Regions from separate parts of the Paenibacillus sp. UMB7766-LJ446 genome, predicted to be linked through region 1. Evidence: riboswitches for the same ligand, from Rfam matches in the RefSeq annotation. Region 1 holds a riboswitch; the other holds the start of a gene.
The links. Region 1 has a riboswitch for ZMP and ZTP ahead of QP794_RS08435 (TIGR01440 family protein). Riboswitches for the same ligand answer to the same signal wherever they lie in the genome.
Positions count from the first base shown of each region.

Region 1 (16,270 bases):
CTGTTCCGGCACCCCGCACTTTGGCACCCATTCCGTTCAGGAAATTGGCTAGATCCACAATCTCTGGCTCTTTTGCCGCGTTCTCCAGAACAGTTACGCCTTCAGCCAATGTTGCAGCCATCATAATATTTTGAGTGGCACCAACGGAAGCCACATCCAGATAAATTTTCGCGCCACGCAACCGTCCTTGGCTGCGAGCTTCTATATAGCCTTGGCCCAAGCTGATCTCAGCGCCCATGGCTTCAAAACCTTTCAAATGCTGATCAATTGGCCGTGTACCGATGGCACATCCACCAGGAAGTGAAATTCTTGTATGACCCATACGCGTCAACAATGGCCCCATGACCAGAAAAGACGCCCGCATTTTACTTACCCATTCATACGGTGCCTCACAGGAAGTAAGTTTCTCCGCATTTACGGTAATCACTTCGTCCCGGTATGTAACACCCGCTCCCAGCGATTCCAACACCTTGTTAATCGTCATCACATCGTCTAGAGGAGGAGCGTCAATAATAACGCTTTGTCCTTCTTCCCCTAAGAGAGAGGCAGCGATGATCGGAAGAACAGAATTTTTAGCGCCGCTAACTTTGACACTTCCGGTCAACCTTTTGCCACCGCGGACGATAAATTTGCTCATCATGGTTCCCTCCGCGCTTTTATTCCCTTTTCTTCATTCCGGAATACGTGAGCCCTTCTGTAATAGAAAAGACTGTTGCTGTGTGTGGAATTTCGACATAACCTGGCAAATAATGCCCTTGATGTCTATTCAGAAAAGAATTGGTTTATGATCCATATCGATGATACCACGTGCATTGCATGATGCCTTCCGACTTGTAAATGTAATGCCTACAGGCCAGCAAGCATCTGAACAGACAGATTGGGATGATTATTAGCCGGATTCAACCGGATATCCCGTTTATAACCACAAAATAAGTGAACAATTGTGAATTCCCTAACTTCCATCATAACATTGTTGAATTGTACGATACAAGCATTTTTACATAAAACATCTCAAATTCATCCAATTACACGTCACACTTTTTACTTAATTTCTTTTGCCGACAACTCATACTCTAATTGTTAACACAATTAATCGATGTTATTCGACATTGAACTGCTTGAAGAACCTAACAGATGATTAACCAACCATCTCGACATTAAAACAAATTGCGCAACATTTGTGTCCATGACAAATAGTCAATGACAAAACCTGAAACAGCGTGCCCCAGTATAATGGCCAACAATAGGTGTAACAGTCTTCCCTGTGCTCCTCGTGGCTGCCTGATAATTAAATCCAGCTTGAGATTCTGCAAAGCCCACCACGCCAACGCTATACATAAAAGAGAGACGATAATTGAGACTAAGCCATTCGTACTTAATGTCTGGTTCAACTGATTCGTCAGGTCAGTATCCATATATTCATTACCTCCACATTTGTTGCAGCGATCAGCATAATTATGCCTGACATTCATAACTTGTTAGAACAATGGAATGACTTGAACACAACATACTGAGTTTACTGTCGGACTTACTCCTGTTATTCAGGAAATCTGGATGCCCAATCACGGAGCAGCAACTACTTGGCTGTGAATGACTATGGAATTCATCAACGCAGCTTCCTGCATCTGCTGACTCTATGGAATATAGGCTCTTTCATCATACATTGTCAATTACATTGATTTCCACTTAGATCATATTTTAAATTCAAAATGCCGGGATTTTGTGACTAAAACGACATAAAAGAGCGTTATTTCGATATCGATCCTGTCATTTCCTCGGAAATAATTTGGAATTTCGTCGTTAAAAATGGTTCCAACAGTGATCATTATCGCCACGACTTTAGTCCTACATTCTATTCAACTGCCCATAAACGGTGAATACAATTAACTTTATTTACCGTTAAATTTCGTGCTTCAGCTGAAGATTTCATCCATATATTTTACTGTAACTGGAAAAGATGACGCTCTGAAAACTCAAAAAAGCCCGGCAGACTAAGCCGCCAGGCTCCAATGAACAGTCTATTTGCCGTATACGTTGATCCGGTTAACCGCTTTTTGCAGAGCAATCTCTGCCCGGCGGTGATCAAAATGGTCCTGATTGCTTTGGCTACCAAGACGGCGTTCTGCCCGCTCTTTCGCCGCACGCGCACGGTCCACATCGATATGTTCCGGGAATTCGGCACTTTCTGCGAGGACAACAACCTTATCCTTACGGACTTCGATAAAACCGCCGCCAATAGCGACGCGTTTATTCTCTTTTCCGTTTTTGATATAGATTGGTGCGATTTGCAAAGGTGTAACCATAGGGATATGACCTGGCAGAATGCCCAGCTCCCCTTCAATGCCACGAGCTGTGATACTATCCACTTGTTCTGAATATACCAGACGCTCAGGCGTTACAATTTCCAACAAAAAGGTGCTCAATTCCATCCCTCCTGAAACTATCCGATAGCTCGCTTCATAAGGACAATCTTGGATTCAGATTATACCAGTGTTTTAGCTTTCTCCACTGCCTCTTCAATCGTACCCACGAAGAGGAAAGCTGCTTCCGGAAGATCGTCGTGCTTGCCTTCGAGAATTTCTTTAAAGCTGCGCACCGTTTCTTTAACCGGAACGTATTTACCCGGAATACCGTTAAATGCTTCAGCAACGTGGAAAGGCTGGGACAAGAAACGTTGAATCTTACGAGCACGGTAAACGAGCGCTCTGTCTTCCTCACTCAGCTCGTCCATACCCAGAATCGCAATAATGTCTTGCAATTCATTGTAACGAGCCAAGATGCGTTTAACGCCTTGAGCTACGTTGTAATGTTCTTCGCCTACAACTTCAGGGGACAAGATCCGGGAGCTGGATGCCAGCGGATCTACCGCAGGGTAGATACCCATCTCGGAAATTTTACGTTCCAGGTTCGTCGTTGCATCCAAGTGGGCAAACGTCGTTGCTGGAGCCGGGTCAGTATAGTCATCCGCAGGCACGTAGATGGCCTGGATGGACGTTACAGAACCTTTTTTAGTCGAAGTGATCCGTTCTTGCAGTTGACCCATTTCCGTTGCCAGCGTTGGTTGGTAACCTACCGCGGAAGGCATACGTCCGAGCAAGGCAGATACTTCTGAACCTGCTTGGGTGAAACGGAAGATGTTATCGATAAAGAGCAACACGTCACGGCCTTCTTCATCACGGAAGTATTCCGCCATGGTCAGACCTGTGAGGGCTACACGAAGACGTGCGCCTGGAGGCTCGTTCATTTGTCCGAAGACCATTGCTGTTTTGTTGATAACGCCGGAATCACTCATCTCGTGATACAAGTCATTACCTTCACGTGTACGCTCCCCAACACCTGCGAATACAGAGATACCACCGTGCTCTTGTGCGATGTTGTTGATCAACTCCTGAATCGTTACGGTTTTACCTACGCCGGCACCACCGAAGAGACCGATTTTACCACCTTTGGCGTAAGGAGCCAGCAAGTCGATAACTTTGATTCCTGTCTCCAGCATTTCAGCCTGGGTAGTCAGTTCATCAAATGCAGGAGCCGAGCGGTGAATCGGATTTTTATGTGCAGCAGCTACAGTGCCGCCAGTATCAATAGCTTCGCCGAGTACGTTAAATACACGACCCAGTGTCGCTTCCCCGACTGGTACAGAGATTGGAGCTCCTGTATCTACGGCTTCCATACCACGAACGAGTCCATCCGTGGAGGACATCGCGATACAACGTACCCGGTTGTCACCCAGATGCTTTGAAGCTTCGAGTGTAAGATTCACACTTACGCCGCTTTCGCTTACTGTAGTGATCGTAATGGCATTGAGGATTTCCGGCAGACCGCCGCGATCAAACTCGACGTCAACAACCGGACCCATGATGCTCACAACGCGTCCTTTGTTCATCTTAACGTTCCCCTCCTACAAGCCTGCTAGTTTTGCAGAAATAATGTTCCGTTCTCTCTTATCTCTGCACTGCAAGCCTTCATTAATAAAAAACGGTTAGCCTTGTGCTGCGTTGGCACCTGCCACAATTTCCGTAATCTCCTGCGTAATAGCCGCTTGACGGGCACGGTTATACGTCAATGACAAGTCGTTAATGAGTTTGGATGCATTTTTGGTTGCATTACCCATCGCCGTCATTTTCGCTCCCAGCTCACTCGCCTTACCGTTCAGAAGTGCACCATAGATCAGCGTTTCCGCATAACGAGGTAGCAAAACTTCCAGTACAGCTTCCGCTGAAGGCTCATATTCGTAGCTTGCCGTCGGTCCTTCCGCAGCAGTTACCTCAGGTGTCTCCATCGGAAGAAGGCGCTCTACCGTAGGAATCTGGGTCAACGCATTCACAAAGCGGTTATAACAAATGTACAACTCATCAAATTTAGCCAGCTCAAACCCTTGAACAGCCTCGTGGGCAATGGATTTGATATCTGCAAATGCTGGTGAATCGGATAGATCCGTTGTAACGGATGCCATCGCAATTTCGCGCCGTCTGAAATAATCGCGTCCTTTACGCCCAATGACGAATAATTCGTAATCATCCTGAGAATTGTGGCGCTCTTTGAGCGTCAGATTGACCTGACGCAAAACGTTGGCATTGTATCCGCCCGCAAGGCCGCGGTCCGATGTAATGATCAGATACGCTGTCTTTTTAACCGGACGGCTCTCCAGCATCGGATGCTGAATACCTTGCGTGCTTGAAGCAATACTAGCCACAACTTCTTTCAGTTTCTCCGAATAAGGACGGGCTGCCTCAGCTTTCTCCTGCGCTTTACGCAGTTTAGCGGCAGCTACCATCTCCATTGCTTTGGTGATCTGCTTGGTGCTTTGTACGCTTTTAATTTGCCGCTTTATTTCGCGCATGCCTTTTGCCATGATTTCACCACCTTAAAGTTTTGACGAAGTCAAAACTACATCGTAAGCACAACCCTACTTTGACAACGTCAAAGTTACTTCGTAAGCATTCACTAGTTTTGACGAAGTCAAAACTACATCGTAAGCACAACCCTACTTTGACAACGTCAAAGTTACTTCGTAAGCCTATCAAAACTTGGACAGCGTCAAAGTTTTGCATGCAGACATGCGGAATCGGTTAGACAACTCCGCAGCTGCATATCATCTATTTAGACGGAGACAGCAAAGCTCTTTCTGAACTTCTCGATAGCACCCTTCAGCGCATTCTCATTGTCTGCAGTCAATTCTTTGGTATCACGGATGGATTGAAGAATCTCAGGATGGCTGCTCTCCATGAACGCGAGGAATTCGTGCTCAAAACGAGTCACATCACCTGTAGGAATTTCATCCAGGAATCCTTTAACCGCTGTGTACAAGCTGACTACCTGTTGTTCTACAGGCAGAGGCTGGTTCACACCCTGCTTCAGAATTTCCATCATACGAGCACCACGATTCAGGCGGGCCTGAGTCGCTTTGTCCAGATCGGAACCGAACTGGGAGAACGCTTGAAGCTCACGATATTGAGCGAGGTCAAGACGCAGGGAACCTGCAACCTTTTTCATCGCTTTGATCTGAGCAGAACCACCAACCCGGGATACGGAAATACCTACGTTGATCGCAGGACGTTGTCCAGCATTGAACAGGTCAGCTTCAAGGAAGATTTGTCCGTCCGTGATGGAGATTACGTTCGTCGGGATATATGCAGATACGTCGGAAGCTTGTGTTTCAATAAACGGCAGTGCTGTTAAAGAACCACCACCAAGTTCATCATTCAGCTTCGCAGCACGCTCCAGCAAACGGGAGTGCAGATAGAAAACGTCACCTGGATATGCTTCACGGCCCGGAGGACGACGAAGCAGCAAGGAGAGCTCACGGTATGCGGAAGCTTGTTTGGTCAAATCATCATAAATGACCAGAACGTGCTCACCTTTGTACATAAAGTACTCACCCATCGAACAACCGGAATACGGTGCGATGTACAAGAGCGGTGATGGGTCGGATGCTGCCGCAGTTACAACAATTGTGTACTCCATAGCGCCTTTACGACGAAGAGTTTCCACAACTTGTGCAACTGTAGATTGTTTTTGACCGATAGCAACATAGATACATTTCATGCCGCTGCCTTTTTGGTTCAGGATGGCATCGATCGCGATCGATGTTTTACCTGTTTGACGGTCACCGATGATCAACTCACGTTGTCCACGACCGATTGGAACCATGGCATCAATCGCTTTGATTCCTGTTTGCATTGGCTCATGAACCGATTTACGATCCATTACGCCTGGTGCTTTACCTTCAACCGGACGGAATTCTGTTGTTGCGATTGGCCCTTTGCCATCCACAGGAATACCGAGCGGATTAACAACGCGTCCAATCAATGCTTCGCCAACTGGCACTTGCATGATTTGACCGGTACGTTTAACTTGGTCGCCTTCACGAATATCATAGTAAGGTCCCAGGATAACGACACCGACATTGCTCTCTTCCACGTTCATGGCGAGTCCCATAACACCGCTTGGGAATTCAACCAACTCATTGGACATAACGTTCTCAAGTCCGTATACACGAGCGATACCGTCACCGACTTCAATAACCGTTCCGACTTCGACTACATCGATATCGGTCTTGTATTGTTCGATTTGGCTCTTAATTAATGTACTGATTTCTTCTGGTTTGATACTCAAGTGTCCTCACCCCAATCTACTGTACTCGTCTGTTAAAAGACTGCTCAAGACGTTCGAGCTTGCCAGCCAAGCTGCCGTCATAGATCGTATCGCCAATGGCGACCTTCAATCCGCCCAGCAGAGTCGGATCAACAATATTCTCGATACGAATCTTTTTATTCACACGGCCACCGAATTCACGGGCTACCGCTTCTTTTTCTTCATCATTCAATGCATAAGTCGAGTAGACGCGCGCATCAGCTATGCCGAGCGACTCGCCTTGGATCTTCAAATAATCATTCAGCAAAGCTTCCAGCAATTCAACGCGTCCGCGCTCAATCAACAGCAGCACGGTGCGAAGGACAGGTTCGGATACCTTGCCATCAAGGCTTGAATGAAGCACATTCTGCTTGGCTTCATCAGAGATGTTCGGAGATACGATAAATTTTTCAATATCAGCATCCCCGGTCAATGCACTAACAACCGCACGCAGTTCCTGTTCAACTTCAAGTACCTGCTGTTGCTGAAGAGCAACTTCGAACAATGCTTTCGCATAACGCTTGGCAACTATCGTATCGCGGCTCATTGTCGGCCTCCTACCTCATTGAGGTATTGGTTCACAAGTTCCTCTTGTGCAGGACCGTTCTCAACTTCTTTTTTGATCAATTTGGAAGCAATTTGAACGGAAGCTGTACCCAGTTCGCTGCGAAGCGCTGCGACCGCTTTGTTCTTCTCACTCTCGATCTCACGTACAGCATCGTCTTTGAGACGATTAGCTTCTGCTTTCGCATCAGCCAGAATCGATTCGGCTTGTTTGCCGCCCGTTTGTTTGGATTGTTCAATAATGTCGTAAGCATCTTTGCGCGCTTGCTCCAGAGCTTGTTTTTGTTCCTCCACATAGGCAATGGCCTGTTCCCGAGTCTGAGCAGCCTCATTCATCTGCGTCATCACGAGTTCACGACGTTTTTCCATAATGGAGAACAAAGGACCGAAAGCATAACGGCTAAGCAGCCAATATAAAATTACAAATGCAATCATCGCAAGAAGCGTATTTTCCCATATGAAACTCAATCTGTTCACTCCTTCCTGGAGGTATCCTTGAAACGTCATCCGTTAGAACGGACATTACCTAAAAAGAAGGCGCGGATGGCTATGGCCTTCCCCGCCAAACCTGTATCGATTTAATTAAGCCATACCGTAGAACATGAACGCCAATACCACACCGATGATCGGCAATACCTCGATCAGACCTACACCGATAAACATTGTTGTTTGAAGAGTGGATTTTGCTTCCGGTTGACGGGCAATCCCTTCCACCGTTTTGCTGATTACCATACCGTTACCAATACCTGCGCCAAACGCGCCCAGTCCTGCAACAATTGCTGCTGCGATTAATGCCATTGCTCCCATTTGTATATCCTCCTTAAAATGTTAAATCGAATTTTTTATTGTTCAGCCTGGTGAAGAAATCTTCGTAGGGCTTGAAACTTAATGTTCGTCATGCGTCTCGATGCTTTGTGAAATGTACACCATCATCAAGATTACAAAAACAAATGCCTGGATTGCGCCGATAAAGATACTAAAGCCCTGCCACACCATAAGCAACGGAATCGCTGCAATGGCACCAAACACTTTGAATGTGGTCAGCTTCAGGATCGTTGTAATCAGTACCTCGCCCGCGAAAATATTCGCGAACAAACGCATTCCGTGTGTTAGCAGCTTGGATGCCGTCTCAATCAGGTTGATCGGCAAGAACAAGGCGAACGGTTTAAGATAATGTTGCAGATATCCTCTTGTGTTACGGAACAATCCCAGTCCATGAGACACCAGGAATGCTACGAGTGCCAATCCCATCGTTACAGACAAGTCAGCTGTCGGTGATTTCCACCAGGCCAGCTCAACGTGCGGGTGTGCTTCAGGGTCCTTGGCATGCGCTTCTTCAAACGCGTCCACTGCCGTAACAATCGGTTGACCGAACACCTGCGCATGTTCTGCGCTATCCACCGCGGTTACAGCCTGAAACGGAAGACCGAGCATGTTACCTACAAAAATGAACATAATCATGGAAAGAGCGAGAGAGATAAAATGTTTCCCTTTCTTCATGTCCATTGTGCTGGAAATCAGATTGCGGACGAATTCTACTGCCCACTCCATAAAATTTTGCAGCTTGCCGGGATTTTCAACGGATAATCTCCGTGTTGCCAGTACAGCAAAAATAAAAACAAGTGCACCTGTTACAACCAGCATCAACAGAACCGATAGATCCAGCCGAAATCCGCCAAGCATAATAATTGGAGCTTCATGCATATTTTTCTCACCCCTTTCTCGACTTGAAAGCTGCAGCACCTAACATCATTCTGCTCTGCGGGAATAGACGATCCCTATAATCAGTAAGGAAAATTGTGCAAGGACCAGACCGCCTGCAACCGCATATGTATTGAAGTACTGCGGAAAGCGCATCGATATGAAAATACCGAGCACTGCGAGTGCCGCTCTTGTCAAAAATCCCAGGTTCACACGCTTCAAGTTACCTTCTGCCGCATCATCCGACATTTTCCTTACTTTGTAGCCCAGGTAAAATGCATTGATCCAGCTAATTCCTGTACCCAGGGCCAGTCCCAAAGCAATTGTCTCCACACGTGGCATAAAGGCCGCAGCGAGAAAACAAATCATAAGAAAGTACATGATGAAAACAGTCATCATTCTGCGGTATCTGGTTAGTTCACTCATCACTTTCCCCCATGAATTTTTTCGCGATAAAGTAGATGCTTACACCGCCCGCCGCCAAGAAAAAGAGAACGCTTACGGCGATCCATATTCCGTTACCTCCGATGGTCTTGTCCAACCAGGAGCCAGCGTAATATCCGGCAACAGCGAGAATGGCAATCTCGATTCCAAAAGCTGTAACGAGCCCCATTGCTTTCCACACATTATCATCATGGTTACGGGATGAATTTGGTTTGTTCGAATCGGCCATTTTCCACGCCACCCTTGCAATCCCAGTTAATTTTACTGAATGATGAGAGCCTTTGTCAATTGAATGATTTTAGTGTTTTAAAGGGGAAAACGACGGGATTATAGGCCCTCAGAGCCCATAAACCCGCGTAAACCGTACAGTTTAACTGTATGCTGTACCCTTTATAAATCCGTCAGAAAAAATGAATTATTTTTTGAATTTTCTGTGAAATGATTCCGGACGTTCACTATTCACACCAAAATGATGCAAAATCGCATTGACAATTCTTTCCGAAGCATGTCCATCTCCATAAGGATTGGCAGCTTGACTCATGCTTGCATACATTGTTTCGTCTGTAAGCAGAGCTCTGGTCCGCTCATATACACGTTCCTCTTCGGTACCCACCAGCTCCAGTGTTCCAGCCTCAATTCCCTCCGGACGCTCCGTTGTGTCCCGCAGGACGAGAACAGGCACACCAAACGAAGGTGCTTCTTCCTGCAATCCGCCTGAATCTGTCAGAATCAAGTGCGTATGCGGGTAAAAGTTATGCAAATCCACCACGTCTAGTGGATCAATAAGTTGAATACGGGGGTGATTCCCCAAAATCGCGTGAGCCGGCTCCTTCACAGCAGGACTTGGATGCACCGGGTACACGATGGCAATATCCTCAAACTCGTCGGCAATCCGTTTGACAGCCTGGAAAATGTTACGGTGAGGCTCGCCTTGGGATTCACGGCGGTGAGCTGTCATCAGCACAAGACGCTTGCCCTGTGCCCAATCGAGTACCTGATGTGTGTAATCCTGCCGTACTGTATATTGAAACACATCTGTTACCGTATTGCCTGTGACATACGTACTAGACTCCGGTTTATTTTCTTTGGCAAGGTTGGAAGACGACCAGTCCGTAGGCGCAAAATGCAAATCAGCAAGCACCCCGGTTAACTGACGGTTCATTTCTTCCGGGTATGGAGAGAGCTTGTTCCACGTCCGGAGGCCCGCTTCCACATGCCCCACCTGGATCTGTTGCAGGAACGCAGCATAGCTGGCTACAAACGTTGTCAGCGTATCCCCGTGAACCAATACGATATCCGGCTTTGCTTCACGCAAAACCGGCTCCAGACCTCCCAGCACACGAATCGTAATTTCATTCAGCGTCTGGCGGTCTTTCATCACATCGAGATCATAGTCCGGATGAATATCGAATACTTCAAGAACCTGATCCAGCATCTGACGATGCTGTGCAGTAACGCAAACGATCGATTCAATAGATTCGGGATGTTTCTGCAGTTCCAAAATAAGCGGAGCCATCTTGATGGCTTCCGGGCGCACCCCGAATATTGTCATGACTTTAATTTTCTTGGACATTGAAGCAAAGCCCCTTTTCTATTCAGCATGCAATATGCTTATTTAGTTCCGTACAGACGGTCTCCTGCATCTCCCAGTCCGGGAACGATATAGCCGTGATCATCCAGACGATCATCCAGCGCAGCGACGTAGATGTCTACATCCGGATGGGCTTCCTGAACGGCTTTGACTCCTTCAGGAGCTGCAACCAGATTCATCATTTTGATTTGTGTGCAGCCGCGTTTTTTGAGCACGTCAATAGCAGCAATGGCAGAACCACCCGTTGCCAGCATCGGATCGATGACAATCAGTTGACGCTCAGTTACGTCTGTAGGCAGCTTAGTGTAATATTCTACCGGTTGCAGTGTTTCAGGGTCACGGAACAGACCAACATGTCCAACTTTTGCAGCTGGCAACAATTTTACAACACCATCCAGCATGCCGAGTCCTGCGCGCAGAATTGGTACCAGTCCGAGCATACGTCCAGAAATAACTTTACCTTGTGTTGCAGCTACAGGAGTCTGTACATCAATCGTCTCCAGCTCAACGTCTCTTGTAATCTCGTAAGCCATCAACGTTGCTACTTCATCCACCAATTCACGAAAATCTTTCGTATTCGTACGCATGTCGCGTATAAACGTCAGTTTGTGTTGAATCAAAGGGTGATCACATATTACTAATTTTCCCATCTAATTTGTCCCTCCGGTATGTTCTTCATGTTCAGCATTACCAAATATGCCTAATCATCATTCATAGGCCCCGATAAATCCTGTATATTATATCATCACCCACACCGAATTACACCATCAAAGGGCACCTAATCATTACAGAAAACCGAATCCTACAAAAACAGGACCGGAAAAATGAGTCTTCCGGTCCTGTTTGCTCGTGCTGTTATATCATTGAGTAGGTAAAAATTATAAATACAAGTGATGCTCCGCAAACAGATTGCACCTTCGATCGCTGTTATCCCCAGATTTTTTTTGATTCCCCTTAAATAAGGAGAAAATCAGGGGATAAAGGCGAGCGCTTCGCTTCTCCGGTTGCATTCTGCCAGCTTCGTCTTTTGTATTCCAATTTATAAAAACTCAAAAGAAAGCAGCATGAGCAATGTTTTTTAGTATTTAAGGTCAGTGTAGAGTGGGAATTGGTCTGTCAGTGCAGTCACTTCCGCACGGGCTTCGTCCAATTTCGCTGTATCTTTAGGGTTTTTCAATGTTTTAGCAATAATTTTACCAATCGCCACCATCGCTTCTTCGTTCATACCACGGGAAGTCGCCGCAGGTGTACCGATCCGGATACCACTTGTTACAAACGGGCTGGTCGGATCAAACGGAATGGCATTTTTGTTCACGGTAATACCGATGGAATCAAGTACATGCTCAGCTTCCTTACCTGTGATATTCACGCTGCGTGTGTCGATCAGCATCAAGTGGTTGTCTGTACCACCGGATACGATGTTCAATCCTTCAGCAATCAACGTTTCAGCCAGCACCTGTGCATTTTTCACCACATTTTGTGCATATGTTTTGAACGAAGGTTGCAGTGCTTCACCGAAGGCTACCGCTTTGGAAGCAATCACGTGCATCAGAGGTCCACCTTGGGAACCTGGGAATACCGCTTTATCAATCGCTGCTGCCCATGCTTTGCGGCACAGAATCATACCACCACGAGGTCCACGCAGCGTTTTGTGTGTTGTTGTTGTTACGAAATGCGCATGTGGAACCGGGCTTGGATGCAATCCGGCAGCTACCAGTCCTGCAATATGAGCCATATCCACCATGAACAAAGCGCCTACATCATTGGCGATGGAAGCAAGCTTTTCAAAATCAATGATACGCGGATATGCACTTGCACCTGCAACGATCATGCGAGGACGATGTTTGAATGCAGCTTTGCGCACTTCATCGTAATCAATCAGGAACGTATCTTCTTGTACACCATAAGCCACGAAATTGTACAGCAAGCCGGAAGCATTAACCGGGCTACCATGTGTGAGGTGTCCGCCATGCGCAAGGTTCATGCCCAGTACAGTGTCACCTGGTTTCAAAGCCGCAAGATATACTGCCATGTTCGCTTGTGCACCGGAGTGAGGCTGAACATTCACATGTTCTGCTCCAAACAGTTCTTTGGCACGGTCACGTGCAATGTCCTCAACGATATCGACATGTTCACAACCACCGTAGTAACGTTTACCTGGATAGCCTTCAGCGTATTTGTTCGTAAGTACAGATCCAAGAGCCTCGATAACCGCTTCGCTTACGATGTTCTCGGATGCGATCAGCTCGATGTTGTTCTGTTGACGTTTCAGTTCAAGATTCATCGCTTCCAGTACTGCCGGGTCATTCTTGCGCAATTGTTCCATGATTAAATTCCTCCCAGTTTATAAGTGAATTGGTTGAATAAAAATTAGTCACAAAATGTCGAATCCGGTTGCTCTTCCATGCGATACACTGCGCGCTCGCCACCAATCAACTTGGGACGGGTCAACGCTGTAGTTACACGGGCATCACCAATGTAGCGGAGTGCTGTACGGTAAGGTACTGCCACATGCCGCAAGTGCATGCCAATCATCGTCTCGCCAATATCCAGTCCCGCATGGGCCTGCACATGTTCAGCCAGGCATGGATCGGTCAGCGAGCGATACGCTGCGGATGCCATGGAACCACCTGCTTTGGGCACAGGTACTGCACCCACTTCAGTCAATCCAAGACGTGTAAGCAGAGAACGCTCCATAACCAGTGCGCGGTTCAGGTGCTCACAACATTGGAATACAACATCAAAACCGAACTCCTGCTGCACCTCGCGTATACCCGCAAGAAGCTGCTGCGCCACTTCAACTGCACCGCTTGTACCAATCCGTTTGCCTGCGACTTCACTTGTACTTGTACCGATCACAACAATCTGTCCAGATCCAAGCTGTCCGGCAAGCGCCAGTTCACGCAGTATGGATGCAGTCTGTTCATGCAATCCGGGTTGTTCCGAATCTAATTCAATAGTCATCCTATCGCCTCCCGATAAAATCATGCCCGGCTTCCTCTTGGCTGCCCTTCGTATTCTTGCATGGCATTTCAGGTACTATTATAGCGAATAATCAGATGAAAGACGAAAAAAAGAGCAGTCTGCGGGTAACGCAGAATTGCTCTTTTGCCCAGGCGACCGGCCGTTTGTTCCGGTGCTCCATTGTGGTTGTGCCCACTTCGTCGCCAGTTACACCGGATCCCTGTTTTCCCATTCATCATAAAACAACCTGCGTTTAAAATCAACGACTAATTTACATCCCATGTCCGCTTTAATATGGCTTCCAATTACTCCAACTTGTCCAAAAGTCTGTCGAGCGCGGTCCGAATCTCTGCCGCAGCAATGTTGTAATCGTCGCGACTGCCGCCAAACGGGTCCGAAATGTCAAAGCTCGGAATGCGCTGCCTAATCTCGATCGCCCGCTCACGTTCAGATGCCAAAATCTCCTGACCGAGCGCACGTTTCATCTCCAATGTCGCGAACAGGCTGTCCAGTTCCTGAAGATCACTCAGAACTTGCTCGTCATTTTCGACGTATTCTTTCAAAGTATATGTCTTGTGTACCGAGTCAGGAAAAACCTGAATAACATGCTGTTTATGACTGCGTGTCAATGTGAGAATCAGATCGGCCCAGCCAACCAGGTTCGCGCTAAGAAGCGTCGAATGAGGTGGTCCCTCCACGTTGTGATCCCTTAATACGGCCTCCGCATGACGGGAAATCGGCATGCCCGTTGTTGCGGCTACACCTGCGGAACGAACGTCCACTTGAATGCCCCGCTCAGACGCCAGTTTACGTAAAAGTCCCTCCGCCATGGGGCTGCGGCAGGTATTCCCTGTACATACAAACAAAATATGTTTCATTGTGGTTAGCCTCCCCATTTTGCATATGTTGTCGAATCATGTTGAAACCCCATCTGATCCAATGAACCTCATACCTATATATTGAAGACTGCACTAGGCTGTAATTATAGTTAACGTTATATTTTAAAATATAAACAATAGTCCAAAAGCGAGCAAGATTGCTCCGCCGACCGCTTCTCCATAATCCCCCATGTTCTGGCTCACACGCCGTCCCAACAGCAGACCCATAACGGACATTAATCCACCGCATACGCCAAAAGCCAGCACTGTTAACACCAAATCACTGCTGAACATGCCGAGCGAGACTCCAACGGAGAATGAATCCACACTGACACTCAGAGAGAATAGAATCACACCGAGCAGAGAGCGATGATCCACCAGTTTGGTGTCTCCCTCCCGGAAAGCGTTCAAAATCATATGGGCACCGAGCAGGACCAGCAAACCGCCAGCTGCATACGTCGTAATGTCACCAAGCAGGGAACTGACGTATTTGCCCGTATACATGCCGATGAGCGGCATGATGATGTGAAACAAGGCCGTTACGGTACTGATTCGCAATACGTCTCTCAGACGAATGCCCTTCATGCCAATCCCGATGCCGAGTGAGAACGCGTCGAGTCCGAGTGCGACTGCCATGATCAAAATGGTTACCAACTGCCCTACATGGGCAGACACATCCCACATCCCCATACCCCCAAGTCACGTAAAGGTTCTTGTACACCATATGCGGACAAGGACCTAAACATAACCTGAGGAGATTTTTTGCATTCGTAGCATTCAAAAAAAAGAGATTGCTGGTCGTGGTGTGTAGAGGGAGAAGAAAATACATGCCTGACGAAGCCGTGGAAAAGGGGGCTATCGGTTACCGACCTGTATGAGTCGGTGACCTGCCGCCTTGAGCAGCCGGTTCATGACGGCTGCTCCCAGCCCTTCGCGCGAGCAGGCTTCAGCCACAATATATGTGGCTCCCTGCTCATCGCAGCTGCGCAGCACGGCGTACAGCCGGCGCGCTGCCTCCTCCAGCTCGCTGGCTTCGCCCAGCGAGAACACGGCATCGGCGCGGTACTGCTCCGCGTGCTCGGCGAACGCCAGCACTGCGGTGCGCTCCCCGCGCTGCGCCGCCTCTGCGAGGGCGGCGCTGATCCAGGCCGCCACCGCTGCGGGCGGCCCCTCCACCACGCACAGCGCACCTGTGGGCGCGTAGTGCGTGTACTTCATGCCCGGCGAGCGCGGCGCCGGGCTGTCATCGCCACCGGGCCCCTCGGCGAGCAGCGCCGGGTCCGTGGCGACACGGGCGGCAACGGCGGACAGCTGTTCCGCCGTAATGCCGCCAGGGCGCAGGATGGTGACGGTACCGTCGTCACCGACCTGCACTACCGTGGACTCGACGCCCACCCCAGTGGGGCCGCCGTCCACGATGCCGCCGATGCGGCCTGCCAGATCCTCGCGCACATGTGCGGCGAGTGTCGGGCTTGGCCGCCCGGAGCGGTTG
Region 1 covers NZ_JASOYM010000003.1:41,613-57,882, forward strand. Annotated here, with positions in the region: gene murA (UDP-N-acetylglucosamine 1-carboxyvinyltransferase) at 1-637, opposite strand, end outside; gene QP794_RS08365 (DUF1146 family protein) at 1,158-1,415, opposite strand; gene QP794_RS08370 (F0F1 ATP synthase subunit epsilon) at 2,019-2,423, opposite strand; gene atpD (F0F1 ATP synthase subunit beta) at 2,483-3,886, opposite strand; gene atpG (ATP synthase F1 subunit gamma) at 3,983-4,855, opposite strand; gene atpA (F0F1 ATP synthase subunit alpha) at 5,104-6,618, opposite strand; gene QP794_RS08390 (F0F1 ATP synthase subunit delta) at 6,635-7,183, opposite strand; gene atpF (F0F1 ATP synthase subunit B) at 7,180-7,668, opposite strand; gene atpE (F0F1 ATP synthase subunit C) at 7,783-8,007, opposite strand; gene atpB (F0F1 ATP synthase subunit A) at 8,086-8,904, opposite strand; gene QP794_RS08410 (ATP synthase subunit I) at 8,950-9,327, opposite strand; gene QP794_RS08415 (AtpZ/AtpI family protein) at 9,320-9,574, opposite strand; gene wecB (non-hydrolyzing UDP-N-acetylglucosamine 2-epimerase) at 9,761-10,918, opposite strand; gene upp (uracil phosphoribosyltransferase) at 10,957-11,586, opposite strand; gene QP794_RS08430 (serine hydroxymethyltransferase) at 12,015-13,262, opposite strand; gene QP794_RS08435 (TIGR01440 family protein) at 13,307-13,900, opposite strand; ZMP/ZTP riboswitch at 14,040-14,121, opposite strand; gene QP794_RS08440 (low molecular weight protein arginine phosphatase) at 14,206-14,778, opposite strand; gene QP794_RS08445 (manganese efflux pump MntP) at 14,902-15,462, opposite strand; gene QP794_RS08450 (L-threonylcarbamoyladenylate synthase) at 15,634-16,270, opposite strand, start outside.

Region 2 (16,270 bases), on a different contig from region 1:
GATCAGGATGGTCTTTACGGACTGGGGTCTGCTTCTGATCTCTATAACCCGGAAGCGGTGGTACAGGTCATAGAACAATTGCTGGCACCATTACTCTTGGGGAGGGATGCATCTCAAATTGAAGATTTGTGGCATCTCATGCATATGAGCGGATATTGGAGAAACGGGGCAATCCTTCATACCGCCATTGGGGGAATTGACATGGCTCTATGGGATATCAAGGGTAAGGAAGCGAATCTGCCGGTATATCAATTGTTAGGAGGGGCCTGCCGTGCGGCAGTTCCCTGTTACGGCCATGCCGGAGGCGCTGATATCAGCGAGTTGAAAGAAGATGTATCTCGTTTTATGGAAGAAGGGTATACAGTCATTCGAGTGCAGATGGGAGGCTACGGTGGCGGGGGATTTATCAGCGGCAAGGAAGCGAATTTGCCACGCGAGCCATGGAGCAGCGGTCCTGTATTCGATGAACATGCGTATCTGCATGCCATCCCTGACATGTTCGAAAAGCTTCGTCTGGAATTTGGCAATGGAATTCAGTTTACCCATGATGTGCATGAACATCTGTCTCCCATTCATGCCATTCAGCTGTCGAAACAACTTGAGCCCTATCATCTTTTCTTTCTGGAAGATGCACTTGCTCCGGAACAGATCGGATGGTATCGACAGCTTCGTCAGCAGAGCGCGACGCCGCAGGCAGTAGGAGAATTGTTTGTTAATCCCCAAGAATGGACCGGTCTGATTCAGGAGAAGTTGATCGATTTCATTAGAGTTCGCGTATCCAAGGCAGGCGGAATCAGCGCTTGCCGCAAGATTGCCACGCTGGGCGAAGCCTACGGTGTAAGAACAGCCTGGCAGGAGGGCGGGGAGAATGATCCCGTTAACCAGGCGGCAGCTGTCCATCTGGATATGGCCCTGTGGAACTTTGGTATCCAGGAAATCAATCATTTTAAATCCCATGAGCTGGAAGCTTTCCCGGGACACGTCATTAGAGAAGGTGGATATCTCTATCCGTCCGACAAGCCGGGGCTGGGCATTGATCTGGATGAAGTGAAAGCCAAATCGCTGCTGAACGATTCGTGGGATCCAAACAAATACCATCGGCCGTATCCTCTGGACCGTAAAGCAGACGGGACATTGGTGCGACCATAACCAAGTGACAAGAACAGACAGGAGAGATATAGGAATGAAGACGATTGCAGTTACAGGCGGAGGCGGAAAGCTGGGTTCACAGGTCATTGAGAAGCTGCAATTACAGGGTCATGATGTCGTATCGCTGGATAATCATCTGTCTGATCGGGTTCGTTGCAGGCAGATCATTGTCGATCTGAACGATTATGGTCAAGTCGTGGGAGCGCTTGCCGGAGTGGATGCCATCATCCATCTGGCCGCGATTCCTGCGCCGCTTCACTACCCTCACACCTACATTTTCGCGAATAATACACTTTCCGGATATCATGTGCTGGAAGCAGCTTCTATGCTCGGTATACAAAAGGTGGTCATGGGCTCCAGTGAATCATCCTATGGATTTGCCTGGGCAAACAAACGTTTTTCGCCCGATTATTTCCCGGTGGATGAACAGCATCCGCAGCAGCCACAGGAATGTTACGGTCTGTCCAAAATCGTTAATGAGATCACTGCCGAAATGTATCATCGGAGAAGCGGGATGCAGGTGATTTCACTCCGTTTTTCGATGATTGTTGGACCTGGAGAGTACAGACATCTGGCTATTGCGAAGGCCGAAACGTTCAAGCATATATTGTGGAGCTACATTGATATCAGGGATGCGGTTGATGCTTGTCTGGCTGCTCTGCATGTCGATTATGATGGGGCTGTTCATGTTAATGTTACCGCTAATGATACGTTAAGCGATCGCCAAACTGTGGAACTGCTGGGCACCTTTTATCCCGATGTAAACGACCTGCGGACACAATTCCCTAATCGAGAAGCTATTGTCAGCAATGGACTGGCGAAAGAGATTCTATCTTGGAGTCCGAAGCATTCGTGGACAGATGATCAACAGGAGTAACTCGCACGCAACTAAAATGAATAGGGGGATATTATGCTAAATTTCATGCAAAAAAGCAAGAGAGTATTGGCTTTTGCAAGTGCGGCATTATTGATTCTTACGTTGTTTTTGTCTATTTCTCCTTCCATCGTGTCGGCAGCCTCCGCTTTTAATCAAACGCAGGCTTCCAGCTACAATAGCCAATCCGGAGTCCAGCTGGAAAGTTCCAGCGAAGGCGGGCAAAACGTCGCATTTATAGACAATGGCGATTACATCGTATTCAACAATGTGGATTTTGGCAGCGGTGCCAATTCGATTGACGTGAGAGTTGCCAGCAACAACAGTGGCGGTAGCATTGAGGTTCGTCTGGATAGCCTTAATGGAACACTCGCAGGAACTGTTGCTGTTCCGGGCACGGGCGGGTGGCAATCCTGGCAAACCAAGTCGGGGTCGATTAGTGGTGCCACTGGTGTCCACACGGTCTACCTTAAATTCACTGGTGGCACCGGGAATTTGTTTAATCTGCTCTGGTTCAAATTCAGTACATCCGCCGCTGGTGGCGGAGGAGATGTCGTAGGCAAATTGTATGCCGGGTATCAAGGCTGGTTCAACGCAGCGGGAGACGGTTCGCCGAACGGAGGCTGGGTGCATTGGTCCAAAAATAGCAGTGCTCCATCAGCAAATAACAATGTGAATTTCGAACTGTACCCGGATCTTCGGGAATATTCCAAGCTGTATCAGACAAGTTTGGCGAGCCTCGGCAATGGTTCTCCTGCCAAGCTGTTCTCCTCATATGATCAGGAGACGGTCAACAAGCACTTTGAATGGATGCAAACCTACAATATTGACGGTGCAGCATTACAACGGTTCGGCGCAGATGAGAGCGACACACCTAACAATTGGAAAAGCAACCGAGACAGCGTAGCCGTCAAGGTTAAGAATGCTGCAGAAGCTTACAATCGCAAGTTCTATGTCATGTACGACATTACAGGAATGAATGCGAGTAATTGGGTGCAGGCGGTCAAACACGACTGGACGACCAATGTCGTGAACTACATGCACCTTCCATCATCATCCGCCTATGCGAAGCAGAACGGCAAGATGGTTGTCTGTATTTGGGGTATTGGGTTTACGGATCGTCCTGGTAGTGCTGCAGAAGCAGCCGATTTGATCGGTTGGTTCAAAAATCAGGGAATCTATGTCATTGGCGGCGTGCCTACGTATTGGAGAACGGGCAATAACGACTCCCGATCCGACTTTATGAATGTCTACAAATCATTGGATATGATCTCCCCTTGGTCTGTTGCCCGCTTCGGCACGATTCAGCAAGCGGACAGCTTCAAAACCAATCAGCTTCAACCCGATCTGACCTTTACCCAGCAGAATGGAATTGACTATCAGCCAGTGATCTGGCCTGGCTCAGCTTGGTCAAACATGACTGGTGGCCCAAGAAATGAGAACCCACGTCTGCATGGAGACTTTATGTGGAGGCAGGCCTACAATCTGAAGAGCATCGGTATTAATACCGGATATATCGCAATGTTTGACGAGTACGATGAAGGTACAGCGATTGCGAAGATGGCGGAGAACAGCTCCATGATTCCAACCAATCAATATTTTCTGACACTGGATGCCGACGGGGTAGCTGTATCATCGGACTTTTATCTCCGACTTGCAGGGGATATCAACCGTATGTTCAAAAACCAGATTCCATTGACGGCAAATCATCCAACGAATCATCAATAGAGCAAAGTGTGCATGATTTTAACAAGGAAATATACGTTCAGGAGGATTTAAAATGACTACGAATCATACAGGCTTTGAAACCACACGCCAAAAGACGACATCCCTGAATCCAGTAATTACATCCATATATACAGCGGACCCGTCCGCTCATGTATGGAATGACGGTAAAATTTACATTTACGCATCTCATGATATGGACCCAGCCAGAGGATGCGATCTCATGGACAGATATCATGTATTCTCCTCGGAGGACATGGTTAACTGGGTAGACGAAGGGGAAATACTTCGTTCGGATGACGTTTCCTGGGGCAGACCAGAGGGAGGTTTCATGTGGGCGCCAGACTGTGCGTACAAGAATGGAACCTATTACTTCTATTATCCGCATCCGAGCGATTCGAACTGGAACGATTCCTGGAAAATCGGGGTTGCCACGAGCAGTTACCCCGCACATGGATTTACGGATCAGGGGTATATCGAAGGTCTTGGCGGGTTTGCATTGATTGACCCTTGTGTACTTGTAGATGATGACAACAGCGCTTATATCTATTATGGTGGCGGCTGTGTCTGTCTGGGAGGCAAGCTCAATGAAGATATGGTATCCCTGGAAGATGGCATGACAGAAATGCTAGGGCTCGAGGATTTTCATGAAGCGGCCTGGGTGTTCAAAAGAAACGATCTGTACTATCTAACCTATGCGGATAATTTGGAAGGTAACAACCGCATGAGATACGCAACAAGCGAGAATCCGCTTGGTCCATGGACGTACAGAGGCATTTTTCTGGAGCCGACCGGCTGTTCTACAACCCATGGCTCTGTAGTGGAATTCAAAGGACAATGGTATCTTTTTTATCACAATCAAGCTATCTCTGGTGAAGGCACACTTCGCAGCGTATGTATTGACTATCTGGAGTTCGATGAGGATGGTTCCATCAGACCTGTGGTTCAGACGAGGGAGGGTGTGTCCTCCGTCGGTCCAGCTCCGCTTCCTGCCCAGCAACGGAAGGTTTATGCAGGTGCAGCCAGTCAGGTTTTTGGAGGAGCTGAAATCAGGGAATTGCAATCCGGTCAAACTGTGGTTGGGAATCTTCAATCCGCAGAAGCGTATGCTTTATTTAAAAACGTGGATGGAGGCGAAGGCGGCAGAGCCTCCGTTGAGCTCCATTATGCAACAGGCGAGCGGCTGGCTAAATTGCATCTGACGATCAATGACCAGGACTATTCCTTGCTGAACGCGCTATCTACTGGCAGTTTGCAGGAATTTGGCGGGATTACGAATATTACCGTTCCTTTGGAGCCGGGAAACGTCAACACAATCAAAATATCAGGTGGACATGGGGAGATCAACCTTTTATGCCTCACTGTCAGCCCGCTCGTGGATTAATATGTAGGTAACTGGATAGACTTCAAACCCTCAGGAGAGTTCTCCTGGGGGTTTTTTTGTATGTATGAACGAGCGAGCTCTAAATTAAAGATCAGCACTTTTTTCCAACAAAATGCCAAATGAATGACAACGAAATGTTATTTCTATTTGTAACGGCTTACTTTATGCTAGATTTTAACACCGACTGAAGAGTCTGAATTCTCTTTGCGAATACTGCTATGACGGTTAATCAATGGCAGATGAGAACAAGACCTTCAGACGTAAGAATGCAAACGCACGTAGAGAGTTTTGATGTATTTGTAAGCGATAACAAAACACGGACTAGGAGGAAATAACGTGAGGAAGAGTCGATTCATGTTCACGCTGATGGTCATTTTATTAATGGTTTCTTCGGTGCCGATCACTGCCACAGCGTATCAAAATCCACAAACGTTACCGGATGAATGGGGACAATACGGATTGGGAGATCCCTATGTATTGAAATTTAATGGATACTATTATTTGTATGTAAGTACAAGAGATACGGACGATGGTGTCAAAGTATGGAGCTCCAAAGACTTGGTGAATTGGTCGTACCGCGGCTTGGCTGCAACAGACCCCATTACGCACGGAGCTTATGCTCCTGAAGTCGTTTACTGGAACGGAATGTTCTACATGTATACATCACCGGCCGGAAAGGGGCATTACGTACTCAGCAGCACGAGTCCTACCGGACCTTTCAATGTAGTGACTGGCAATCTTGGAAAGTCGATTGACGGTAATGTGTTCATTGACGATGATGGCTCGTTCAGCTTCTATCATGCCGCGCAAGGCCGCATCGATGCTGCACCGATGAGCAGCCCCACTCAGATCGGAACGAGTGCGTCAACAGGAGTGGGCATGGGAGGCTGGACGGAGGGTTCGACCGTTTTCAAACGGAATGGAAAATACTATATGACCTATACAGGCAACCACGTATTTAGCAAAGGATATCGAGTGGATGTGGCGGTTAGCACCACAGGTCCGAGATCCGGATATGTAACTGATAGCACCAACCCGGTATTAATTCGTACGGAGGGCCCAACCGTGGGATTGGGACACAACACCGTAGTAACGGGACCCAATCTGGACACTCACTATATGATGTATCATAATTTGGAAGGTAACGGAATAATTGGACCGCTCCGGCATCTGAACATGGACCGAATTGTATGGAACAACGATAAGATGATCGTGCTTGGTCCAACTTCAACGGATCAACCCAATCCGGAAATGCCTGTTTTCTACGACTACTTCGATCGTTCTGCCATCGGGAGCAATTGGAACAACGTGAACGGTGGTAATTGGGGCATCTTCAATCAAGAGCTCATGTGGCAAAATTCATTGGGCAGCTCAACTTGGTACAAACAAGTGACTGCTTCCACCAGTGCGTCCGATTATACGGCAGAATTTAACATGAAGGAAATGAATCGGGGAACTTCCACCAATCCGAGATATGGCGCTACATTCTCCTATACGGATGAAAACAATTATGGTGTTGCACTGATCAGTTCAAAGAACAAGAGACTGGAAACATTTTTCCGGGTTAACGGTGTGGATCAGGCTTGGCAAACATTCAATTTGCCCGCGGACTTCAATTATTCGAAATGGCATAACATACGCATAGAGAAGTCGGGATCAACGTTTAAATACTATGTAGACGGCATGTTCAAAGCTACGCGTTCCGCCAATGTAGGAGCAGGCAAAATCGGTGTGCTAACAGAGGATACGCATGCGGATTTCGGCTACACTGCCTTTAATAACGATGTGAATGGAAGCAGTGCATGGAACGCTTCCAAGCCGATTCCGGGCACGATCGAGGCTGTTCATTATATGAAAGGTGGCGAAGGTGTCGCTTATCACGATACAACGCCTGCTAATCTTGGTGGGGCTTATCGGACCGATTCCGGTGATATTCGTCTAAATAGTGAAGCACTGTTCAACTTAGGCTGGAACCAGACCGGAGAATGGTATAAATACAAAGTAAACGTAGAGACAAGCGGATATTATGATATTGATTTTCGCATGGCTACCGCGTTGGACGGGGCTCAAATTCGGCTGTGGGATGGTGCGACCGACTTGACAGGTATCGTCAATGTACCTAATACGGGTGACTGGGAGAACTGGAGAAACATATCCAAGAAAAAGGTCTATTTAAATGCAGGGCAGCGGGAATTAAAGGTTGAATTCGTAACAGGTGAGGCCGATTTCTCAAGAATGACGTTTCATAAAAATGTCGATGTGACCAGCGTAAGCGATAATTTTAACGACGGGGACGATAATGGATGGACCCGGTTTGAAGGAACCTGGGCGGTAGAGAACGGTGAATACAGTGCAGCGAGCACTGGGCCTGCCAAATCTACAATCGGGGATTCGCAATGGGCAGATTATACGGTGGAGTCCGATATCAAGATGATCGATACAGGCGGTGACGGGGGCTTGCTCGTCAGAGTGTCCAATGCATCCCACGGTACGGAGCGAGGGCAGAACAATTATGATGCTTTACAAGGATATTACGCCTATCTGACTACAAGCGGAGTCAGTCTGGGCAAGATGAATTATAATTGGGCGCTGCTCAAGAGCAATGCGCAATCGTATTCAACCAATACCTGGTATCATATGAAAGTTGTCGTTAAGGGCACCAATATCAAGGTGTTTGTCGAGGATATGGTCAATCCGAAGATCGACTATACCGACAACAGCTTGAATCCGTTCACACATGGCAAAATCGGTGTCAGAACCGCAAATAAGCACACGCATTTCGATAACGTATCCGTTTCTCCTTGAGAAAGCAGCATGAAAATCAAGAATGAAACGGTTGTTACGAGAATTGAGGTGTATAAAAGAGTCGCCAATCGGCGGCTTTTTTGCCTTCCTCTGATCTCCTTCACCACCGCCATTTCCCATTAGCCAGTTCATCAAATTTCACTGATAATGAAATGAGGAATCCAAAGAGGAAGTGGTTGTAATGAAAAAGTGTGATCTGCTCATTGGATCTCATGTATCCTTTGGCGGGAAAGAGATGTTTCTGCAGGCGAGTAAGGAAGCCGCTTCTTATGGGGCATCTACTTTTCTGATGTACACCGGGGCACCGCAGAATTCGAAACGAAAACCTATTTCGCAATATAATATAGAAGCAGGCCATATGCACATGAAGCAGCAGGGCATTTCCAACATTGTTGTGCATGCTCCGTTCCTGATAAATTTGGCTAATAGCTACAAACGAGAGGTATTTGATTTTAGCGTACAATTCCTGCGGGATGAGATTGAGAGAACGGCTTCGCTTGGGTCAAATCAGCTTGTTCTTCATCCCGGGGCTCATGTTAACGCTGGGGTAGACATCGGCATTCGGCAAATTATCCAGGGATTAAACGAAGTATTACAGGACGACAATTACCCTGAGGTCCAGATTTCGTTGGAGACGATGGCCGGAAAAGGAACAGAATGCGGAACAAGCTTTGAAGAACTGGCACAGATTGTCGATGGCGTGCAACGGAATGAACGACTTTCCATATGTCTGGATACTTGTCATGTTCATGATGCAGGATACGACATCGTCCATCATTTTGACGGGGTACTGGAGCAGTTTGATAAGGTCATTGGCCTTGAGCGATTGAAAGTACTGCACATCAATGATTCCAAAAATGTGCGGGGATCGAGGAAAGATCGCCATGAGAACATCGGGCACGGTCATATCGGGCTTCAGGCTTTGGATTATATCGTGCACCATCCCCAGCTCATGTCACTTCCAAAACTGCTTGAGACGCCGTCGATTGGTAAAATAAAATATAAAAATGCTCCTTATCGACATGAAATCGCCCTTTTAAGAAGAGAATGCTCCGAACCTGTGCAAAAAGAAGAGGACTCTATAGAAAGCACCAAGTAGGGAGTCCTAAAAACAATCGCTTAATCATTCGATGTTTATTCTCACGGGACATATGTTAAAATGGTTGTAGCACGTTACTTTTTACTCAAAAGGAGGCCGCCATGCAGCCAATAGAGCCTCAAGACATCCAACACCGGATCAATCAACTTCTCGATCAGGACCTATATTTACACCTCGAACTCACGTCAGGTGCTTACGCCAGTCACTTTGATAGCACCAGGCACCCGGGGTCGGCATTCATTTCCAATGCGGTCATACGATATACGCAAGGATCTATCTCGGGCACGGGCCCATACCGAGTTGGCTTAAAGACTACTCACGGCTGGATATACGCTGAGGGACTTACACACATTGACGAGCTGGAACAAGAACGACTCATTCTGGCTGGTCACGATAGTCAAGGAAAGCTGGTTGTAGCCTTACAACTTAGTCGGGAATTGTTCTGATGAAAGCGGAGGATCAAATAAGCATGAATAACAAACAGATTGAACATCAACGCATTTTAGTTGTGTTTCCCCATCCTGACGATGAAGCGTTCACTGCTTCGGGAACGTTGGCGAAATACATAAAAGGCGGTGCTCAAGTCACTTATGCTTGCCTGACTCTAGGGGAGATGGGACGTAATATGGGCATCCCTCCATTTGCCAACCGGGTCACCTTGCCAATAATCCGTAAGGATGAACTTATTGAGTCCTCCAACGCAATTGGCATTCAAGATTTAAGGATGCTCGGTTTTCACGATAAAATGATCGAGTTTGAAGACCCTGAGCTGCTAGATGGCCATATCTTGGCGCTGATCAAAGAGCTTAATCCGTCACTGGTCATTACTTTCTATCCGGGGTATAGTGTGCATCCCGATCATGATGCAACCGGAGCTGCGGTTACGAGAACGATTGGTCGACTGCCCGCTGAAGAAAGACCCATTGTCTACTGCTGTGCATTCTCCAACAATCATGAGGAGAGCATCGGGAAAGCGGATGTGATTGAAGATGTGAGCGGATTCCTTGCCGAGAAAATGGCGTCGATTCGAGCTCACCGTTCACAATTCCAGGCGCCGGAACTTGTCGGCAAGCGGGAATTGGATGATGAACAAATCCGGAATCGATTTGGAAGAGAAGCATTCTGGACGTATAAATTCAATTAATTTTACTACAGTTTGCCAACATCTAATTTGCCTAAAAGTCGCCATTATGGCGGCTTTTTTTGTTATAAGGAGGTCTTGTTCTCCCAATAGAGTCTTTCCGCAAGTGGTGAATGGAGAAGGAGGGGAGAGTCATATCATGAGAATAGGGAGATGTTTGCAATATTCTATAAGTAAGTTAAAGGGATTTACAGTATGTGTATAAATCTATAAAGTATAAATACGGGTTTCCAGCCGCTTCCATGGGTAATAACGTATTAACAATTAACTTGGAAGGAGTACTACAAATGAATGAATTTCGTTCTGTTTATATGAAGATCCCGATGTTTGTCATGTTACTTGCACTTACAGCTTGCTCTGGGGAAACAGAGCCGTCGGCAAACCCTGAACCATCCGCAGTAACCAATGAGTCAGTTTCAACTCCCACGACAAAAAATGAGGTAACCTCTGAAACGCCGCGACCGGAGACAGAACGTTTTGATTTGATGACAGGGGAGGGCAATACATCACAAACGGCAACGTTGCATCAAGGAGAAGGTTTTTCACTGTACGTGTTCGAGAAATTTTCTTTTGACGCTGCCAAAGGCCGCTTGTCGCTGACAAGCAATTCGGACTACTATGTGGATATTGAACCACTACCCTCTGATTATGATCTGAAAAAACTTGAGACAACAGGGCGAGAGGATTTGGAAAAAGCGGGCAAGGTGTCTGATTATAGTGGCGAACTGATCGAGCATCCGCTTGGTTTCGCTGAGCTTTATCTTCAAACCTCGGGTGAAAGCGGGATAAACGATTATATGGTCTGGAAATCTGAAAAAGGTGATGCTTTTTTATTCCGTCTTCACAATCCAAAAGGGGAAGAAGCCTCCGATTTCGCTGGTCCAGTGCTTGTTTCCTTATCTACTGTTCAGGGAGAGTAGTAATGAGCGTTATCTGAAGGAGTGGACGTAGTAATGCAAACAATGCGAAGCAAACGAAGCAAACGACGAATTACAGTGATAGCTCTCTTACTTTTCCTATTGTGCATCGCATTTATTTATGTTAATGACAAGGCTGGTGGATTGTCCGATTGGCGCATGTCGAAGGCAATGGGAATGAGTGGAACCATCCATATTCCTATAGGAAAAACTCCTGAAGAAGCGATTGAGAGGTTTAGAGGTCATAATGATTCATTACAGATCATTCATCAAGAACCGGTAGACGGGGGAATGGTTTTGTTTAAACAAAAAACGAGTCAGGCAAATAGCAGCAATCTTCAGATGGAGTATGCGCGTAAAATAGTATTCGGCTGGAAGTGGGTGTGGGGTGGCGGATATTCCATAGGTGAATCATCTCAATTCACGTCAGCGCTGGATTATATGAGCATACCTGAATTAAGTCATATATCGAAACCTTTTCCTATGCTGTTCGGACATATATTAGACCCCGCTATTAAGCGTGTTGCCGTCGAGTTCAAAGAAAATGATAAACCAGTGGCTACCGAAGCTAAGTTGGTGGAGGTGGGCCCTGACAGCATAATCTGGTTTGTATTCCTGCCCTCGTCTGCAACTATTCCGTATGAAATCAAGGGATTCAACGACAGAGGAGAGCTTATAATCCATAAACAAATTGAAGATTCGAATGATATGGGTTCCATGGTTCTTGGAGAGAGTTAAGAAATAAACGTGTGGAGGATAATACAAAGGGAACAACCTCTTGATTAGAGGTTGTTCCCTTTTACGTTAAATGGATCTCCTGTTTTACAAAAAAATAAGTAAAAGAATTCCGACTACGAAGCAATAGTATGAAAAATAAATCAGGTTCCCTCTAGCCATAATTCCCATAAACCATCTCATTGAGAAGTAGGTAACGATAAGCGTAGTGATGAATGCTAAAATGTAAGGTATAGCTAGCTGTGTACGCTGCGGATCGGTTACGATGTCAGATGCACCTAATATTACCCCTCCAATGCTAATCGGAATATAGAGCATAAAGGAAAATTTCAAAGCCGTTTCCTGTTTCATCCCGACAGCGATAGATGCAATGACTGTTGCACCAGAGCGGCTTATCCCCGGAATAAGAGCCACGGCCTGAGCCAGACCTACCAGTACTGCGTCTTTCACCGACAAATCGCCATCTCTTTTCCGCCCGCGAAGGTTTCGAATGAGCCACAGAGCAACCCCGGTGATCAGTAAACTAATCGCAACCGTATAAACAGAAGTGAAAATTTCTTCAATTTTATCCTTGAATAGCACAGCTCCGATCGCAGCAGGGAGAGTACCAATGATTATGTATAGACAAAACATGAAATCTGCTCTGTACGCTGCATTGCGAGAGATTAGGAATCGCCAGCCTCCGACTATAAGTTTTTTGATATCTTCCCGAAAGATAAACATAATGGCAATCAGTGAGGCTGTGTTTGTCAAAATTTCAAAGGATAATCCATTCTGCTTCATGCCAAGCAATCGTTGAGCAATAATTAAATGTCCGCTTGAAGAAACCGGAATAGGCTCAGTAGCCCCTTGTACGATACCTAATAATACATATTTCAACCACAAAATAATGTCTTCCATTGTATCCTCCTACTTATTATTTTCGATGGGCTTTGACATATTTAAGCTGAGCAACAATGATGACACTAATGATAACCAAAAGGAACCACGAACTGATCTTGCTAAAACTAACCAGCTGCCAGGAGTCGTGTTGGTCAGGATATTTCCACCCATTAAAAAAGGTAGCTATATTTTCAGCCGTCCAGATGAAGAAACCTACGATGATGAAAGCGAGTGTAAGCGGCATACGATAGGTCGTTAATCGTACCTGATAGATGATCCACGTTTTTCGAAAAACAATAAACACAAGAGCGGTCAACCACCAACGAAAATCGGGAATAAAATGATGTGTGAAAAAGTTGATATAGATGGATCCACCTAACAGAACCGAAGATACAAACCCGGGCCATCCAGTCATGTCCATACGCAATCTGCGCCATATTTGACACATAAAGCTTGCTACACTTGCATACATAAATCCACTATAAAGGGGAACACCAAAGAGCTTGGTATATCCAGGCTCAGGGTATGACCAGGATCCCATCCACACTTTATACATCTCCAGCACCAAACCAATCACGTGAAATATACATATGACTTTGATTTCATCACGTGTTTCCAATCCGCTCCGGTACATAAGGTATTGCACTGCTAATAAAATCAGCAGAATGGCATCATAGCGATAAAGAAAGGGGATCTGAATTACGCTAGAGAGGGCCAACGTTCCAAAGATCGCCACAGGAAAAATGCAACTCATCGCTTGATGATAACCAAAATGCAGCAGCTGTACTAAAGGTTTCAAGTTATGTTTATCTCCTTCCCAAGCCTTGTTCATAATAATATAGATATGATCCGTTTGTAAAAAGAGAAAAAATGCTATATATATGTTCTTATTTTCAATTATAGCCGTATTCAAAGACAAACAAGGCCCCTCGTCAATCGGAGGGACCTTGTTTTTTTGCGCTATTTCATTTATGCATTTTCAGATAGCTTATAGGCAGATTTAATCGTATGTTCGATGAGCGTTGCGATTGTTACAGGCCCAACGCCGCCCGGTACAGGTGTAATGGCTGAAGAAGGAACAAAGCAAGCTTCATAGTCCACATCTCCGACATTCCCTTTGTTATAACCTGCGTCAATAACGACAGCACCCGGTTTAATCCAGTCTCCTTTGACAAACAGAGGTTTACCCACGGCTGCAATGACGATATCACCAAGCTTCACGATCTCTTCCAGGTTCACAGTTTTGGAGTGGCAGGTCGTCACCGTTGCATTCCGGTTTAGCAGCATGGCTGACACAGGCTTGCCCAGGATGGGACTTCTTCCGATGACCACCGCGTGTTTGCCCTCAATTTGAATATTGTAGAAATCCAGAATACGCATGATAGCCTGTGGTGTACAGGAAGGGAATTCGGCTTCTCCAAAAGCATTAAGTGCAAAACCGAGGGTCGTTACACCATCAACGTCTTTTTCGATACGAATGGCGTCAAAAGCTGCTCTTTCATCGATATGATTCGGGACAGGGTGCTGCAGCAAAATACCGTGTACGGAAGGGTCATCATTTAGTTTGTTAATTTCTTGAATCAATTCATCCGTGGTGGTATCCGCAGAAAGAACGATCTTTATGGAATGCACGCCTAAGCGAGCACAAGCATTTCCTTTCATACGCACATAGGTCGCTGAGGAAGGATCATCTCCGACGAGAATTGTAGCGAGACAAGGCTGAATGCCTTTTTCCTTAAGGATGCCAACCTTTGTGGCCATGTCTTCCTTCATAAAATCTGCTACCGTTTGTCCATTCAAGATCAGTGTGTCTGTACTCATTTTCACATCGCCCTTTCAACATAAAAAAGAGGCAAGGAAATAAATATTCCTTACCTCTGCCCAGGCGTACGGCTTATTACAAACCATATGCTCCCTCACGGTTCACCGTGTTCGCCAGTCACATATGGTCGTTTGAATTGTTTAAATTGATAGTACTTGAAAAAGAGCAAATGTTCAATAGGTAATGGATCTCTCTAAGATTCCAAATTTACTGGCCAGAGTTTATTGTTGATAACCGTTATCAATCATGATATATTGTTGTTAACGAGTAAACTATTTAAGATTGAATTAGTGAATAATATAGATTATTTAAGGTTTTATTATTGTTTACAAGTAAATAAGGAGCGATAGCAGAATGGATTCAAAAGATCAAACAAAACAGTTACTGTATGACCAATTTATCCGATTTTTACATGTATATGAGAATCACAAGGATACGGAAATCGAACATTTTCTAAGTATCGCCCAGCGGGAAAGCATCGACAAAATCCCTCAGCATTTGACTGCAGTTCATATGATAGATTGCATTGGCAGGCATGAACCCATTAACAATACGGGCATTGCCGAGGCGATGAATTTGTCCAAAGCAAGTATTACCAAGATCGGCAACAAACTGCTGGAGGAAGGATTCGTCAAACGCACGAAAATGAATGATAACAAGAAAGAGAGCTATTTCAGGTTGTCACCAGAAGGGAAAAAGATTTTTGAACTGCATGAACGTCTGCATGTACTTGAGGCCGAACGTTTCTATCGTTCCATGGACAAATATTCGGAACCAGAGCTGAAAATAATACATCAATTTCTTCAAGACAGCAGCATGGATATGGAATCCAGATAAACCAAAGGAGAGTGAAGCGCTTGAGTCTGGCCGAATTGATCAGGGAACGCAGAAGTATTCGTAAATGTAATGCAACCCCTGTGGAACAGGAGCTGGTTGTTGAATTGCTGCACAGGGCCACACGGCTTCAACCAATCGTTGACGCTGGTTCGTGGCGTGTTGTATATGCCGGAACTCCAGAAGCACGCAAACGGCTGGTGGACTGTATGCTGGAACAGATGTCGCAGAGCAAGCTCGGTAAGCTGATTCCGGGAAAACTGCTGGATGTGTTTAAAAAGAGATTCACCGATATTCCTGCCCATGTCATTGTTATGTCTGCTGTAGGGCCGGATCGTCTGACCGATGACCGCAATTTTGCGGTTGCCTGCGAAATGATGCAGAGCTTTCAACTGCTGGGATGGGAACGAGGGTTAGGCATGCTGTGGGATACAGAGTCCATGATTCAGCACGAAGGATTTTTCAAAGGAATTGGACTGCGTGAGAATGAAAGATTTGTTGGCATTCTTCATATAGGATACTTTGACAGAGCGCCAAGAAGCCGAAAAAGAACACCAGCTGAGCAAAAGTGGACTGTTTTACAGGGCCAGATTACGTAAAAGGGGAAGGTGTAAAAATGAAATTGTCCGATCTGGAAGGAGACATGCACAGTCCGCAAGATTTGTTGGATCGACCAGTATCGCAGGAGCTAATCCTTGAATTGCTTAATCACGCCGTATGGGCGCCAAATGATGGACTCCGTGAGCCGTGGCGATTTATTTTTGCCGATAACCGTAATGGGAAACTCATGCAGGGATTGCAGGAGCACGCGCCAGCGTATCTTCTGGTATTGGTGAAGGAAGAGGCCGATCACCATAAGCGGGAAGAGGACTTTGCAGCCGTATACTGCCTAATCCAAAATTT
Region 2 covers NZ_JASOYM010000004.1:607,103-623,372, forward strand. Annotated here, with positions in the region: gene QP794_RS13650 (enolase C-terminal domain-like protein) at 1-1,149, shown strand, start outside; gene QP794_RS13655 (NAD-dependent epimerase/dehydratase family protein) at 1,184-2,026, shown strand; gene QP794_RS13660 (carbohydrate-binding protein) at 2,072-3,751, shown strand; gene QP794_RS13665 (family 43 glycosylhydrolase) at 3,804-5,132, shown strand; gene QP794_RS13670 (family 43 glycosylhydrolase) at 5,469-7,937, shown strand; gene QP794_RS13675 (deoxyribonuclease IV) at 8,119-9,036, shown strand; gene QP794_RS13680 (YojF family protein) at 9,138-9,482, shown strand; gene bshB2 (bacillithiol biosynthesis deacetylase BshB2) at 9,506-10,180, shown strand; gene QP794_RS13690 (hypothetical protein) at 10,420-11,097, shown strand; gene QP794_RS13695 (hypothetical protein) at 11,131-11,832, shown strand; gene QP794_RS13700 (undecaprenyl-diphosphate phosphatase) at 11,917-12,729, opposite strand; gene QP794_RS13705 (DUF817 domain-containing protein) at 12,746-13,543, opposite strand; gene QP794_RS13710 (bifunctional 5,10-methylenetetrahydrofolate dehydrogenase/5,10-methenyltetrahydrofolate cyclohydrolase) at 13,681-14,532, opposite strand; ZMP/ZTP riboswitch at 14,584-14,664, opposite strand; gene QP794_RS13715 (MarR family transcriptional regulator) at 14,888-15,370, shown strand; gene QP794_RS13720 (nitroreductase family protein) at 15,382-15,966, shown strand; gene QP794_RS13725 (nitroreductase family protein) at 15,984-16,270, shown strand, end outside.
Region 2: it holds a riboswitch for ZMP and ZTP, as region 1 does, so the genes downstream of both, QP794_RS13710 (bifunctional 5,10-methylenetetrahydrofolate dehydrogenase/5,10-methenyltetrahydrofolate cyclohydrolase) here and QP794_RS08435 (TIGR01440 family protein) in region 1, are expected to answer to the same signal.